DNA from 3 places in the Gordonia sp. 852002-50816_SCH5313054-c genome. Region 2 is predicted to be linked to each of the others. Evidence: riboswitches for the same ligand, from Rfam matches in the RefSeq annotation. Region 2 holds a riboswitch; each other region holds the start of a gene.

Region 1 (5,405 bases), on a different contig from region 2:
AGTCGCCTTCGACGACCTTGCGTTCGGCCGCCAGGCGAATCAGCGTGTCGCGCACCACCGCCGGTGCCATTCCGATCGACTCGGCGGCCTCGTCGACGGTGAACGGGCCATGGGTTCGTGCGTACCGATGAACTAGATCGCCGACGGGATCGGGGACCGACTCGGTAAACGCTGCCGGAACGCCCAGTGGCGCAGGAACTCCCAAAGCGTCGCGCAGGCGTGCGGTGTCTTCGACCGCCGCCCACAGCGGCACGCCGCGGATGCTCACCGAGATGATCGCGCCGCGTCGATGCAACTCGGTCAGCATGTCGAGCGCCGCAGGGCTGTCGTCGTCGCGTCGATACCGCAAGGCCACCTCTTCGGTGGTCAGAGGACCGAGCCACCGCAGTAGGTCGGCGATATCCTCGGCGTCGCGTGCCTTGCGGTGCTCATCGAGGCGTTGCAGCCGTGCGACCACGGCGGCGATGACGGCTGGATCGAGCAGTTCGCGCAGATCGACGCGCCCGAGGAGTTGCGCGAGGAGCGCGGTGTCGAGGGAGAGTGCCGCGGCACGACGCTCGGCAAGCGGGGCGTCGTCGTTGTACATGAATGCTCCGACGTAGCCGAACAGCAGCGATGCCGCGAACGGCGACGGTTCGGGCGTCTCGACCTCGATCAGTCGGATACGTCGCGAGCGGATGCGGGTGAGGAGGTCGGTGAGCGACGGAAGGTCGTACACGTCCTGTAGGCACTCGCGAACCGTCTCGAGGATGATCGGGAAGTCGGGGAATTGCGATGCGACGGAGAGCAATTGGGCGCTGCGTTGACGCTGCTGCCACAGCGGGGCCCGCCGGCCGGGGTCCCGGCGGGGGAGTAGCAGTGCTCTGGCCGCGCACTCCCGGAAGCGGGAGGCGAACATCGCCGAGTCGGCGAGTGCGTCGGTGACCATCTGTTCGATCTCGTCGGGATCGACGACGAAGACCGCGGAGCCCGGCGGTTCGTCGTCGGTGTCGGGGAGGCGCACGATGATGCCGTCGTCGGATGCGGTGACGGCGCCGTCGAGTCCGAGGGTGGCCTGTAGGCGGGCGGAGATCGCCGATGCCCACGGCGCGTGGACGCGTAAACCATAGGGGGAGTGCAGGATCAGGCGCCAGTCGCCGAGCTCGTCGCGGAACCGTTCGATGATCAGGGTGCGGTCGGTCGGTAGTTGTCCTGTCGCGTCGCGCTGCTCGGAGATGATCGACGCGAGGTTGTCGCGTGCGTATTCACTGAGTCCGAGTTCGGTTGCCTGACGGTCGAGTTCGGACTCGTCGGCGACGGAGCCGACGAATTTCCCGATGGCCGCGCCCAGTTCGGCCGGGCGGCCCTGTGCGTCGCCGATCCAGAACGGGAGGCGCCCGGGCTGACCGAACGCGGGTGAGACCAGCACGCGGTCGTGGGTGATGTCCTCGATCCGCCAACTCGTCGCGCCGAGCGCGAAGACGTCACCGACGCGCGACTCGTAGACCATCTCCTCGTCGAGTTCGCCCACGCGGCTGGACTTTTCGCCGACCATGAACACGCCGAAGAGTCCACGGTCGGGGATGGTGCCGCCGGAGGTGACCGCCAACCGCTGCGCACCACGGCGGCCGGTCAGCGTGCCCGCATCACGATCCCAGGTGACACGAGGACGCAGCTCGGCGAACTCGTCGGAGGGGAAGCGACCCGAGATGAGGTCGAGGGTCGCCTCGTAGATCGACCGGCTCAACTCCCGGTACGGCGCGGCGCGGCGGACGACGCCGTACCATTCGTCGACGTCGAGCACATCGAGAGCGGCCGCGGCGATCGTCTGTTGCGCAAGCACATCCAGTGGATTGCGCGGCACCTGCAGCTCTTCGATCGCGCCCGCACGCATCCGCGAGACGGCGACCGTGCAGCCGATCAGATCGGTGCGATGCTTGGGATACAGAACACCCTGACTGATCTCGCCGACCTGGTGGCCTGCGCGACCGATCCGCTGCAGCCCGCTGGCCACCGACGGTGGTGTCTCGACCTGGATCACCAGATCGACGGCGCCCATGTCGATGCCGAGCTCGAGTGAACTCGTCGCGACCACACAGCGTAGGCGGCCGCTCTTGAGGTCGTCTTCGATCTCGGCGCGCTGTTCCTTGGAAACAGAGCCGTGGTGCGCGCGGGCCAGGACGGTCGCTGCGCCGGTGGTGGCTCCCGACGCCATGACCATTGCTGGCGCGCCGCCGCCGGCGCGGTCGTTGCGTGGCGGTTCGCGGCCGGGCTCGGTGCGTTGCTCGTGGATCTCGTTGAGCCGCGCGGTCAGGCGCTCGGCGAGCCGTCGGGAATTGGCGAACACGATGGTCGTGCGATTGGTCTCGATGAGGTCGACGATCGACGCCTCGACGTAGGGCCAGAGCGAACCCGCCGTCGGGGAGAACGCGTCGTCGAGCTCGTCCGAGTCCGGTGCGTCGGGTGGCGGTGGGATGTTCGCCATGTCGGGTACCGGGACGTCGACGCGGAGGTCGAAGGTCTTCGACGCCTTCGGGCGCACGACGGTGCACGGGCGGGAGCCGGAAAGGAACTCGGCGACCAGCTCGGGTGGGCGCACCGTCGCCGAGAGTCCGATGCGCTGCGCCGGGGAGTCGAGGAGTTCGTCGAGGCGTTCGAGCGACAGCGCCAGGTGAGTGCCGCGTTTGGTCCCGGCGACGGCGTGCACCTCGTCGACGATCACGGTCTCGACCGTCGTGAGCGCTTCCCGTGCCGAAGAGGTCAGCATCAGGTAGAGCGATTCGGGCGTCGTGATGAGGATGTCGGGTGGGGTCTTGGCGAGGAGTCGACGCTGGGTGGCGGGGGTGTCGCCCGAGCGCACGCCGACGGTGATCGACGGTTCGGTGACACCGAGATCCTGCGAGGCGCGCGTGATGCCCGCCAGCGGCGCGCGCAGGTTGCGCTCGACGTCGACCGCCAGCGCTTTGAGTGGCGAGATGTAGAGGACGCGCGTGCCCTTGGACCGCTCGGGGCGGGCGGCGAGCGAATCGAGTGCCCAGAGGAACGCCGAGAGGGTCTTGCCCGAGCCGGTGGGCGCGATGACCAGGGTGTTCTCGCCGTCGGCGATGGCCTTCCACGCGCCCTGCTGGGCGGGGGTCGGCGCGGGAAAGGCGCCGCTGAACCACCGGCGCGTGGGGTCGGTGAAGCGGTTCAGGATGGAGGACGGGCCGGGCACGCCTCCATTGTTCCGCACGGGTCTGACAGGGCGGCACAACGTGCTGGTCGGGCGGCGAGAACCTGGTATAGAGTCGATCCACGCTGGTTGCCAGGAACCCGGTGAGAATCCGGGACGGTCGCGCCACTGTAAGTCCGACGGGAAGCGACCTGTCGCGACGAGTCAGGACGTGGCAACCAGGCCACATTGCTCCACGTCAGGGACGCGTCATCCCGGAAGGAACCCTCTCAATGGTTGCCACCTCATCACAGGCCGAACGTCGGCCCGCCGCGCTCGCCGTGCCGAACCTCTCGGTCGCCTCGGCTGCGCTCTGGCTCACCGCCACCGTGCTCATCGCCGCGCTGGCCTACTACTTCATCGGCTACGACCAGGGCGCCTGGTCGGTGTTCGGCAGCGACACCCACATCCACGAGTTCGTGCACGACTCCCGCCACTTCCTCGGCTTCCCCTGCCACTGATCTGACCCGGGAGACAACAGAACAATGGAGAAGAAGTTCATCGGCGCGGGCCTGCTATCAGGCCTGATCGCCGGAATTTTTGCGTATGTGTTCGCTCGCATCTTCATCGAGCCGGTGGTCGCGAAGGCCATCGATTACGAAGACGGCCGTAGCCACGCCGAGGAGATGCTGACCGGCGAGCACGGCCACGAGCACGAGGTGTTCACCAGGTCGGTGCAGGAAAACATCGGCGCCGGGGTCGGCACGATCGTCTTCGCACTCGCGATGGGTGCCTTCTTCGCGGTCGGGTTCACTGTCTTGTGGACCTACCTCGGACGGCGATACCCCGCCACCGACCCGCGCTGGGCGGCCGCCGCACTCGGTGCGCTCGGATTCGTGGCGTTCTTCGGCGTCCCGTACTTCGCGTATCCCGCCAACCCGCCGGCAGTCGGCAACGACGAGACCATCGCCGACAGGTCGAGTGCCTACCTCACCATCACCGTGGTGTCGGTGATCGCGGTCATCGCGGCCGTCGTCTTCGCGCTGTGGCTGCGTCCGCGGATCGGCGGCCTGCTCGGTGCGATCGCAGGCGGCGTCGGCTACCTGGTTGTGGTCACCGTCGCCATCGCGTTGCTGCCGAGCTTCGACGAGGTGCCGACGCCGGTCACCAACGATGCGGGCCAGATCGTGTTCCCGGGCTTCCCGGGCGACGTCATCGGCGACTTCCGCGTCTACTCGATCGCCAACCAGGTCATCCTGTGGACCGTGCTCACCACGGTGTTCGCGCTGGTCCTGGGATGGATGTCGCGCTCGCGGTCGTCGAAGCAGGTCGACGACTCCGCGACGCAGACCGTCGCCTGACCCTCACCCCGACGTTCCACACGCGGCTCGAGTTGGCAGACGCGGCTGGTACACCAGCCGCGTTCACCAGTTCGGGCCGCGTTTGGCTTATCCGTAGGTCAGTACGCAGTCGCCACACACGGCTGTCCGGTCGCCGGAGACCTGGTAGATCAGGCAGCAGCTGCGTCGTCGAAAACTCGGGCCAGCCCGCAGGTGCCCACCCTCGACGTCGGGGTGGGCGAGGAAGAGGTCGGCGTGGCGTCGGGCCGAGTCGGCGAGTTCTGGCCGGGCGGTACCGATCATCCGTGCCGCGGAGTTGATCGCCGACGCGACGTTGCCGCCGAGGACGCGCGGCCCGACCGAGTACGACGTGTCGAAGAGTGCGGTGAGTGCGTCGACAGCACTCGGGAGTTCGCCGTCGGCGGCGGGCTCGGCGTCCACCGTCGCGACGGACAGCGGGAAGGGCCCGCCGAGGTGGTCCTGCCACCAGATGTCAGCGGGGTCGGGGGACAGGTGGGTGTTGGTCACCGCTGCGGCAAGCGCCGGCGCCAGCAGCCTGGCGACGAGACCCAGATGGGTCACCGACGCCGCGACGCGCAGTGAGACGTTCGACGCCGCGCCTGCGCCCAGTGCCGTCTGGACCCGTTCGACTCGGCCGTCGATTCGTTGTGGATTCGCCAGTGCCGCAGCCAGAGTCGACCATGGGCCGTCGACTGATGCACCGGCTGCATGGGTCTCGCTCGCAAAGAAGGGCCCGAACTCGGCGAACACGTGATCGTTCACGCTCTCTGCCTATCTCATCGACCGCTCGCGCGTCCAGCGAGCCCACGACGGCCGCGGCTGGACAAGCCGGGATCGCGGCTGACACAGTAGTGGAACGTGTTCTAGTTCCGGTGTTGAACGGTGGGTGGCAATGTTCGAGTGGTCCGAGGAAG
Region 2 (5,405 bases):
TACGGCTCGACGCCCGCCTACCGGCCCGTCCTCGCCGCGCACGGCGCAGAGCATCTGCAGCCCGAACTCAATGCGTTGTCGAAGCAGGGGCGGTGGGCTGAGATGGCCGATCTCGTCGACGACGAGCTACTGCACACGATTGCCGCTGTCGGTAGTCCCGCAGACGTCGCCCAGCAGATCCGCGCCCGTGTCGGCGCGTTCGACGCGTTGCGCGATCTGGACGTCCGCGTCGACGAGGTGTGTATCTATCAGCCGACACCTATCGACGTCGACCAGCTCGCGGCGGTCATCTCCGCCCTCGGCTGACAGCATTCTCACACGAAGTTACGGTACCGTAGCTTACGTGAACTCAGCCCTGGTGACCGCTGTCGCCGACCGTCCTCGCCTCCGCGGCGTCATTCATCAGTGGTCGGCATACGTCGCAGTGGTCGCGGGCATCGCTCTGGTCATCGGCGCAGGCTGGCTGCGTGGACCGGGAGCGGCGGTCGCCTGTGCCGTCTACGCGGCAACCGTCGTGGGTCTGTTCGCCACCTCGGCGTCGTATCACCGGATCGCGTGGAAATCGCTGCGCGCACAGATACACATGAAACGTGCCGACCACTCGATGATCTTCGTGTTCATCGCGGGTACGTACACACCCTTCTGTGTGATGGGTCTGCCGAGTCCGATGCGCTGGTGGGTGCTCGGCATCGTCTGGGTCGGCGCGGTCGCCGGAGTCGCACTCAAGATCGCGTGGCCCGGCGCGCCCCGCTGGCTCGGGGTCACGCTCTACATACTGCTCGGGTGGGTCATCATCGCCGTCGCCCCGACTCTGGTCGCACACGTCGGTTGGCTCGTACTGATCCTGCTCGCAGTGGGCGGCGTCTTCTACAGCGTCGGCGGAGTGCTCTACGCACTGCGCTGGCCCAATCCCTGGCCGACGACGTTCGGCCACCACGAGGTGTTCCACGTCTGCACAGCCATCGCGGCGCTACTCCACTACATCGCGGTCTGGCTGGTCGTCGCAGCCTGAGCGCACCTCACCTCCGAGCCGTCGGCCTACTCAGAGCCCCTGCGATCGCAGGTACTCGGCAAGCGCCGTGATGGTCTGCGGATTGCGCGGACCCTCGACGAGCGCCGCATAGGGAAACGAGATGTACCGGCGCTCTCGCACTGCGGTCGTCTGCGCCATCAGCGGCTGCGACTCGAGCTGCCGGATCTTGGCCTCGACTGTGTTCTGCGGCCCTGCACCGTAATCGACAATGACGATGACCTGCGGATCGCGCTGCGCCGCGGCCTCCCACGATGCCGACGTCCAGGAGTCATCGATATCGCCGAAGATGTTGCGTCCGCCGGCTTCGGCGATGATCTGATCCGGTGCGGCGTTCCGACCCGAGGTGAACGGCGTCGGATCGGCGCTGTCGAAGAGGAAGACCCGCGCCGCCGCGGAGGCGGCAGGCGCCCCGGCACGCGCTGCCTCGACCTGCTTGCGATACTCGGCGGTCAGCGTCTCGGCCCGACCACTCACGCCGAAGATCTGCCCGAGATTCGACAGATCCGCGTACAACGCGTCGAGGGGTCGCACGACGCCGCGCTTGGTGGTCCCGGCCTGGCGACAGGCTTCGGTGAGCTGGTACGGCACGGCGCCGGTCGAACGCACCCAGTCGGGGGTGACGCCGGTCGATTCCTTGAACCCGTAGTTCCAGCCGGCGAAGACGAAGTCGGGCCGCGCGGCGGCGATGATCTCCCGCGAGAACGCCGTGCCCAATGATGGTGTCTTCTCGAAATCCGCTCGCCACGGCGATGATTCGATATCGCGCTCTTTGCCCTCGTACGTGGTGTAGCCGGCCATCCGGTCGCCCAACCCGAGCGCGAACATCAGCTCGGTGATCCCGGTGTCGTTGGTCACCGCACGATCGGGCACACCGCTCACCGACAGCGGCGCACCACAATTGGTGACCGTGACCTGTTCCCCTGCTGACTTGGGAGTCGACGACTCGACGTCGGCGCCGCAACCGGAGACCACTGTCATCGCGGCAAGCGCAGACACGACGAATGCGCGCGGTCTGCGAAGTGCTGTCCTGGTCATAGGTGCTGTCATGAGTGCTCTTCCTCGGAGATGGCTTGTGGGACTTGGTCGTCGAAGATGATCTGCGGAACGCCTGTGCGGGGATGGGTGACGACGTACGCACCAACGCCGTACCACTCGGCGATGTTCGCCGCGGTGAGTAGTTCGTCGGGTGGCCCGATGCACGCGATCGTCCCGTCGAGCACAACGGCGAGGGCGGTGCAGTACTGTGCGGCCATGTTGAGGTCGTGCAGCGCCGCGACGACGGTGACCCCGCGTCCGCGCGCCGCACCGAGGATGTCGAACTGATGGCGAATGTCGAGGTGATTGGTCGGCTCGTCGAGGATCAGCACGTTGGGCTCCTGCGCGAATGCGCGCGCAATGAGTACGCGTTGCGCCTCTCCGCCGGAGAGCGTGGTGAACACACGGTCGGCGAACATCTCGACGCCTGCTGTCGCCATGGCCGCCGCGCACACCTCACGATCGCGGGCACGGGCCGCCGCACCCAGTTCGCGGTGCGGTAGCCGTCCCGTCGCGACAACCTCTGCCGCGGTGAAATCGAAGTCGAGCGAGGCTGATTGGGTGAGCGCGGCGACTCGTCGGGCATTCTCCCGCATACTCACCGCACGCACGTCGTGGCCGTCGATTCGTACGCCGCCGCTCGACGGTGCCAGCGCGCGGTACACGCATCGAAGCAGGGTCGACTTCCCGCTGCCGTTCGGGCCGATCACCCCGAGGAACTCTCCGGAGTCGACCATCAACGATGCGTCGCGGATGATGCTGGTGCCATCGATCTCGACCGTGACTCCGTCGTACTCGACAGCACTCATGAGTCGATCCGGGTACGTCGACGTTGCATCAGCCCGAGGAACACCGGCACACCCACGGCCGCCGTGATCGCACCGAGCGGAATCTCCTGCGGCGGAACGACAATGCGCGCCATCAGATCGGCGACGACAAGGAACAGCGCCCCGAGCACCGGCGCGACGAGAATGATCTTACGGTGATCCGCACCGACCACCATGCGGGTCACATGCGGCACGATGAGACCGACGAATCCGATTGCGCCGCAGACAGAGACGATGAACCCGGTCATCAGCGCGGCGATGACGAAGAGCTCGAGCCGAAACCGCGACGCCCGTATGCCGAGCGACGCGGCGACCTCGTCGCCCATCGCCAGCGCATTGAGTTGTCGTGCTCTCGCCGCGACAACACCAATCCCGATGACCACCACCACCGCGACCAACACGACCGAATGCCATGTTGCCGCAGCAAGACTCCCGAGCAGCCAGAACATGACACTCCGCGCGGCATCACCCACCGGACGCAAGAAGATGAGCACGGTGGTCAGAGCCGAGAATCCATATCCGAGAGCGGTTCCCGTCAACACGAGCCGCAGCGGTGTGAGACCTCCACCACGCTGGGCGATTCCGAAGACGAGCAACGTCGCCAGCAGTGCGCCGAGGAATGCCGCGGTCGGCAACGCATAGAGACCGAGCCCCGAGAAGACTCCGAACAGCACTACCGCGGTGGCTCCGACCGACGCACCCGACGAGATCCCGAGCACGTAGGGATCGGCCAGCGGATTGCGCACCATCGCCTGCACGATCACGCCGACGACCGCCAAGCCTGCCCCCACGAGCGCCCCCGTCAATACCCGTGGCACACGCGAGTCGACGACGATCCAGTACGACGCGGCGTCGACCAACGAGACCGATCCCCCGGTGATCGCCGCCCACACCATCCGCAGCGACACAGACCAGCCGATCCCCACGGTTCCGTATGCGACGCCGCACGCTGCTGCCACGACGAGCGCCACACCGCAGCCGATGGCCACGGACACGGGTCGCGTCCAGGTTGCCCGCGGGTTCGCACTGCGCGTCGACATGGCCCGCCCTCCTGATCAGCCCGGAGCGGGTACAGCAGATGTCGCCACGCGCGGTCGACGACGACCGCTGCGAGTTCAACACCGACCATGTCCCGCGAAGTCGATGGGACCGCCTAAGCCAGGCGGCCACGTCGGCAGGTCTTCGGACTTCGGACACGGCACGTGATGTGCCACCTATCGACGATCGCTTCCCGGGCCGCTGACCCAGTGCTGTTGAACGCCTTCGTTTCCGTTACCGCTGCGGGGCAGCTCTGGATTCCCACCAGATTCCCTCTTGGCTCCCACCGACAATCTCGGCTGGAGAACCGACGCCGCTGAAGTCTAGCAACGGTCTCAAATCGGACATATGGCGCATGCGGATTCACGAACTTCACCATCCCATCACCGCGAGGCCGACGGCGGGTAGGACGACGTCCATCCTCTCTTGGTCGGGTGAGGTGTGCCGAGCCATCAGCTACGCGACCTCCGTATCGACGCCGACAAGACCCTGCACGCCGGCACCACCCGCCGACGCTTTCTCACCTGGGCGGGCGTCGCGGCCGGTATCGCAACCGTCCCCGCACTTTTCACCACCGACGCGGCGTCGGCTCCCCCGCCGCGTCGTGGCAGCGACCTGTTCACGCTCCGCGTCGCGTCGGGTGACCCCCTACCCGACGGCATAGTCCTGTGGACACGCCTGGCCGTCGATCCTCTCGCCCGTCGCGGAGGAATGGGCATGCTGCCGGTACCGGTCGAATGGGAGATCGCCGGCGACCCCGGTATGAGGAATGTCGTCGCGCGCGGCGTCGAACTGGCGACGCCGGAGAACGGGCACAGCGTGCACGCCGACGTGCGCGGTCTGCGACCCGCCGCGGACTACTTCTACCGATTCCGCGCGAGCGGCTCCGTCTCGGCGATCGGGCGCACTCGTACAGCTCCGTCGTACGGAAGTCGTCTGAGCGCGATGACTTTTGCATTCGCCTCGTGCCAATCGTGGGCCGACGGCCACTATCCCGCATACGCCGACATGGCGGCACACGCACCGGATGTCGTCTTCCATCTCGGCGACTACATCTACGAAAAGCCCATCCCCGTCGATGGCGGCCGACGCAGGACCGCGGCAACACCTGCGTCGGCACACCGGGAATGCGCGACGCTCGATGACTACCGCGATCGGTATGCGCTCTACAAACTCGACCCCAACCTGCAGGCCGCGCACCGAGTGAGCCCGTTCATCACGATCTTCGACGACCACGAGGTCGACAACAACTGGGCCGCATGGGTTCCCGAGGACGATCAACCCATCCCCGAATTTCTTTCCCGGCGAGCGCAGGCGATGCGCGCGTGGTGGGAGAACACACCGGTGCGTGTCGCGCAGCGGCCCCGCCCCACAACGACGGCCGATCTCTACGACCTGCGTGCCTACCGCCGGTTCAGTTATGGCGATCTCGTCGAGTTCAACGTTCTCGACACCAGGACCTTCCGCAGCGA
Region 3 (5,405 bases), on a different contig from region 2:
CTCGACGCCACCAGTGGTGCGCCCGCCGTCGGAATGTCGATCACACTGCGCGATGTCGACGGCGAGCGCCTCGCGTCGGGAACCACCGACAGCGACGGCCGCATCTCACAGGTCAACGTCGACCCGCTCGCCCCGGGCACCTACCACCTCGTGTTCGCGACGGCGGATTGGTTCGGCGCCAACGGAATTGTCGGCTTCTACCCGCAGATCGACATCTGCTTCACCGTCGACGACCCGAACCGGCACTATCACGTACCGGTGCTGCTCAGCCCGTACTCGTATTCGACGTACCGCGGAAGCTGACGCTCACGCGTCCCGGGTGACCGGAGTGTAGGGCGAGATGTCGTATGCGGTCTGAACCAGCTCGGCACGCTTGCCGTCGTTGAGCGTCCGGTCCCACTGCGCCGAGACCTGCGACTTGATGTCGTCAACGGTGTGGGCGGGCAGCACGTGTCGGTAGTCGGTGTCGGCACCGGTGAGCACGTCGAGAGTGACCTCGATGACTTCCTCCGGGTCGAACTGCTCATGCGGAAACGAGAGCTTCTCGTAATCGAAGAGCCGGGTTGACGGATCGTCTTCCCACGACTTCCACGCCTCGAACATCGTGTCGTTGAACCCGGTCAGGAATGGGCCGGGGTTGATCGTCGCCACCGTGATCCCGTACTCGCTGAGCTCTTGATCGAGCGCATCGGCAAACGCTTCGACCGCGTGCTTCGACCCGGCGTAGGCACCGGTGAACGGGTCGACGGTGAGGCCGGCCACCGACGACATGAACACGATCTTGCCGCCGCCCTTGGCGACCATGGCCTTCGCGATCGGCTCGGTCCGAAGACGTTGACCTCGAACTGCCTCCGGATATTCGCGGCGGGAATGTCCACCGACGACCCGCCCTCGGAGATTCCCGCGTTGTTCAGCAGGACGTCGACGTCCCACTGGGCCGCTTTGTCGCGATCTCCTTCGTCGGTGACATCGAGCTTCTCCACGCGCAGGTCGACGCCGCGTTCCTTCGCCTCGGCGCGCAGGACATTGACCTGCGCGATGATCTCGACACCTGCGATGACGTCGTGGCCCTGCTCCGCGAGGCGCAGTGCGACCTCCTTGCCGAAGCCGCTGCCTGCACCGGTGATGAGATACGTGGTGTTCGTTTGTTCAGTCACCTATCTGGTTCGGAACCGTTGGGTTCGCGGATTCATGGCGATGGTCGTCTACTGGGTCACAACGGTGAGGCTGACGACAAAAAGGCTGCGCTATGCTGCAACGGCAGCTGGTTCGCCCGCCGGGAATTGTGATGGAGCCCCTCCGTCCCGCGCGCGGCGTCGAATCCGGCCACCGTAATCGGCGGTCGGGTGAGAGGGAATCCGGTGAGAATCCGGAACTGTCCCGCAGCGGTATGTCGGAACGACCGCCGTCACCAAGCACTGGGCACGAGCCCGGGAAGCGACGGCCACTAGGAATCTCACCTCGTGTGAGCCCGCCGACGAGTCCGAAGACCTGCCTCCTGTACCGGTCGCGCCGCGACCGGTGGCTCGCCGCCTCGTGGACCGGGCGCAGGTCGATCAGCGTGTCGTGGTGTCTTCTGCACACCACCCGGGGCTTGTCGACTCTCCCTGCATGGCGGTGAACCGTCCACGTCGAATGCAGGAGTTCACGAACTCATGTCCATCAATTCAGCAGACACCACTGTCTCCACGACGGCGTCCGATCAGGTTGGCAGGCCGTTCACCGCCACCGTGCCCGGCACTCCGCGGATCGGCCCGCGCCGCGAACTCAAGCGGGCCATCGAAGGCTACTGGGCGGGCCGCGTCAGCGCCGCCGAGCTCGAGCAGATCGCAGCCGGACTGCGCCGCGACACCGTGACACAGTTGGCCGCAGCCGGTTTCGACTCGATCCCGGTCAACACCTTCTCGTACTACGACCAGGTACTCGACACCGCGGTCCTCCTCGGTGCACTCCCCCGCCGGTTCGACGGCATCGCCGATCCACTCGACCGATACTTCGCCGCGGCACGTGGCACCGCGGACATCGCTCCCCTGGAGATGACCAAGTGGTTCGACACCAACTACCACTATCTGGTCCCCGAAATCGGCGGCGACACCACGTTCGGACTGCACCCCGACAAGGTTCTCGGCGAGATCGCCGAAGCCCGGGCGCGCGGCGTCGACGCCCGACCCGTCATCATCGGGCCGATCACCTTCCTGGCACTCGCCAAGGCCGTCGACGGCGCGCCCGCGCCACTGACGAGGATCGACGACCTGCTCGGGGTGTACGAGCAGCTATTCGCACAGCTCGCGCAGGCAGGAGTCTCGTGGGTCCAGATCGACGAGCCGGTTCTCGTCACCGACTATGCCGAAGACCTTCCCGCACTGGTCAATTCGGTGTACTCGAGGCTCGGTGCCGCCACCGAGCGTCCTGCGCTCTTCGTCAACACCTACTTCGGTGACCCCGGTGCGTCTCTCGCCGCCCTGGCGCGTACACCGGTCGAAGCCATCGGCGTCGACCTCGTCGAGGGCTCGGTCGACTCGGTCGTCGTGGTCCCGGAACTCGCCGACAAGCTGCTGGTCGCAGGCGTCGTCGACGGTCGCAACATCTGGCGCACCGACCTCGACAAGGCGCTCGCCACCCTCGGCACCTTGTTGGGATCGGCACGCGCGCTTACTGTTTCGACGTCGTGCTCGACGCTGCACGTGCCCTACACGCTCGACGCCGAGGACGGACTCGACGACAACCTGCGAGGCTGGCTGGCATTCGCCGCGCAGAAGTATGACGAGGTCGGGGTGCTCGCCCGCGCACTGCGCAACGGTCGTGAGTCGGAGCGGGATGCCTTCGAGGCGTCCGCCGCGGCGCTGGCCACGCGCACAAGCGATCCGCGGGTGCATGTCCCGGCGGTGCGTGCTCGCCTGGCGGCCGTCACCGACACCGACATCACGCGGATGCCTGCTGCAGAGCGCATCGCGGCACAGAATTCGCAGCTCGAACTTCCTCCGCTGCCGACCACCACGATCGGCTCCTACCCGCAGACCTCGGCGATCCGACTCGCCCGTGCCGCGCTGCGTTCGGGCGAGATCGACGAGCCGGAGTACGAGCGACGGATGCGCGCCGAGATCGCCGATGTGGTTGCGCTGCAGGAGAAACTCGGACTCGACGTACTGGTGCACGGCGAGCCCGAGCGCAACGACATGGTCCAGTACTTCGCCGAACAACTCGACGGCTTCTTCGCCACGGCCAACGGGTGGGTCCAGTCGTACGGAACCCGGTGCGTGCGGCCGCCGATCCTCTACGGCAACGTCGTGCGCACGCAGCCGATGACCGTCGACTGGATCACCTACGCGCAGTCGCTGACCAACAAGCCGGTCAAGGGAATGCTGACCGGTCCGGTCACGATCCTCGCCTGGTCGTTCGTCCGTGACGACCAGCCGCTCTCGGAGTCGGCCGATCAGATCGCGTTGGCTATCCGCGACGAGACCGTCGACCTCGAGAAGGCCGGAATCACCATCATCCAGGTCGACGAGCCCGCACTGCGTGAGCTCCTTCCGTTGCGAGATGCGGACAAGCAGCGCTACCTCGACTGGGCGGTGCGCGCGTTCCGCTTGTCCACCTCGGGTGTCGCCGACTCGTCGCAGATCCACACCCACCTCTGCTACTCGGAGTTCGGTGAGGTCATCGGCGCGATCGCCGACCTCGACGCCGACGTCACGTCGATCGAGGCAGCCCGCTCTGCGATGGAGATCCTCGACGACCTCAACGCCGTCGGATTCTCGAACGGCGTCGGCCCCGGCGTCTACGACATCCACTCGCCACGGGTACCGGGCACGGCGGAGATCGAACGGTCCCTGCGCGCAGCGTTGAAGGCGGTTGGCCCGCAACGACTCTGGGTCAATCCCGACTGCGGACTCAAGACCCGCACACCCGGCGAGGTGATCGCGTCGCTGACCAACCTGGTCACCGCCGCGACGACTGTGCGGGCTGACGTCGAGGACTGATACGGACCGGGAATCGACGGGATGAGTCCATCTCGTCGATTCCCTGTCGATCGTCTCGTATCGTTTCAGTCATGATCATCGACGCGCTGGTCGCAGAGATCATCGACCTCGCGAACACCCGCTCCCGCGTGGTCGTCGGATTCACCGGCCCACCGGGAGCGGGTAAGACGACGGTCGCGCGTCGGGCGACTCTCGAACTCGCCGACCGCCTCGGCGACGCTCACATCGGGTATCTCCCCATGGATGGCTTCCATCTCGCGACGCCGATGCTGCACCTACTCCGCCGAACCGAACGGCGCGGGGCCCAGGACACCTTCGACGTCGACGGATTCGTCGCGACGCTCCGCAGGGCCGCCACGCCGGACACCGAGGTCTACGCACCCGACTTCGACCACAACCTCGGCGAGCCGATCGCAGCAGCCGCCCTGATCCCCGCAACAGCGAGAATCGTTGTGGTCGAGGGCAACTACCTCGGATTCGACGGCGCGTGGGCCCCTGTCCGTCGACTCATCGACCGCATGTGGTTCGTCGACCTACCCGACGCCATCAGACATGAACGCCTCCTGGCGCGGCACGTCGCCACCGGGCGGAGCGTCGACGATGCTCTCGAGTGGATCAGGCGCGTCGACGACCCGAACGCCGCTCAGATCAGGGCGACCCGTGCACACTCCGACGCCGAGCTCGACGCCACCACGATCGACTGACCGCCGAGGCTCGAGTTGCACCGCCGCGTGGGGCGCTGCCGCCGATCCGTATGACAGAATGCCCGCGATCCGGGCCAAGTGTCATACGGATCCGCCGCGCCGCGCCGCCGAACCCGCCCGGCCTCAGCCGATTTCGATCAGCAGGTCGCCGGGCGCGACCTGCTGCACGGACGTCACCGCGACCCGGGCGACCTTGCCGCCGACCGGCGCGGTGATGGTCGCCTCCATCTTCATGGCCTCGATCGTGCCGATCGCCGCGCCCGCTGCGATCTCGTCGCCGACGTTCACCGACAGCGACACGACGCCCGCGAAGGGTGCGCCCACGTGGTTCGGGTTCGCCCGATCGGCACGCTCGGCGGCCGCGACCTTGGAATCGACGGACCTATCTCGCACTGCGACCGGCCGCAACTGACCGTTGAGCACACACATCACCGTGCGCATGCCCTTCTCGTCGGGTTCGCTGATCGCCTCGAGGCCGATCAGCAATTCGACGCCCGGCTCGAGTTCCACTCGGTGCTCGTCGCCGTAGCGCAGTCCGTAGAAGAACTGATTGGCCGACAGCCTCGACGTATCCCCGTAGGTTTCCTGATGCTCCTCGAATTCCCTTGTCGGACCGGGGAACAACAGCCTGTTGAGGGTTTCCTGCCGCGGTCTGCCCGCTGTGTCGAGTGCGGTGTCGTCGGCGGCACTGAGTTCTTCGACGGGGCGCGGCGCCGTACGA

Evidence for each region. Region 2 has a riboswitch for cobalamin ahead of A5788_RS08535 (FecCD family ABC transporter permease). Riboswitches for the same ligand answer to the same signal wherever they lie in the genome.
Region 1: another riboswitch for cobalamin. It lies ahead of A5788_RS13550 (CbtB domain-containing protein); the one in region 2 lies ahead of A5788_RS08535 (FecCD family ABC transporter permease).
Region 3: another riboswitch for cobalamin. It lies ahead of metE (5-methyltetrahydropteroyltriglutamate--homocysteine S-methyltransferase); the one in region 2 lies ahead of A5788_RS08535 (FecCD family ABC transporter permease).

What each region holds. Positions count from the first base shown of each region.
Region 1 covers NZ_LZTE01000057.1:33,756-39,160, reverse strand. The annotation lists gene A5788_RS13555 (ATP-dependent helicase) at 1-3,193, opposite strand, end outside; cobalamin riboswitch at 3,247-3,401, shown strand; gene A5788_RS13550 (CbtB domain-containing protein) at 3,424-3,651, shown strand; gene A5788_RS13545 (CbtA family protein) at 3,676-4,491, shown strand; gene A5788_RS13540 ((2Fe-2S)-binding protein) at 4,579-5,253, opposite strand; gene A5788_RS13535 (acyl-CoA dehydrogenase family protein) at 5,384-5,405, shown strand, end outside.
Region 2 covers NZ_LZTE01000035.1:16,965-22,369, reverse strand. The annotation lists gene A5788_RS08555 (TIGR03617 family F420-dependent LLM class oxidoreductase) at 1-306, shown strand, start outside; gene trhA (PAQR family membrane homeostasis protein TrhA) at 344-1,012, shown strand; gene A5788_RS08545 (ABC transporter substrate-binding protein) at 1,043-2,080, opposite strand; gene A5788_RS08540 (ABC transporter ATP-binding protein) at 2,077-2,877, opposite strand; gene A5788_RS08535 (FecCD family ABC transporter permease) at 2,874-3,935, opposite strand; cobalamin riboswitch at 4,052-4,260, opposite strand; gene A5788_RS08530 (alkaline phosphatase D family protein) at 4,375-5,405, shown strand, end outside.
Region 3 covers NZ_LZTE01000057.1:4,721-10,125, forward strand. The annotation lists gene uraH (hydroxyisourate hydrolase) at 1-303, shown strand, start outside; partial or broken gene A5788_RS13445 (SDR family oxidoreductase) at 307-1,157, opposite strand; cobalamin riboswitch at 1,323-1,513, shown strand; gene metE (5-methyltetrahydropteroyltriglutamate--homocysteine S-methyltransferase) at 1,656-3,980, shown strand; gene A5788_RS13455 (nucleoside/nucleotide kinase family protein) at 4,052-4,684, shown strand; gene A5788_RS13460 (pyruvate carboxylase) at 4,808-5,405, opposite strand, start outside.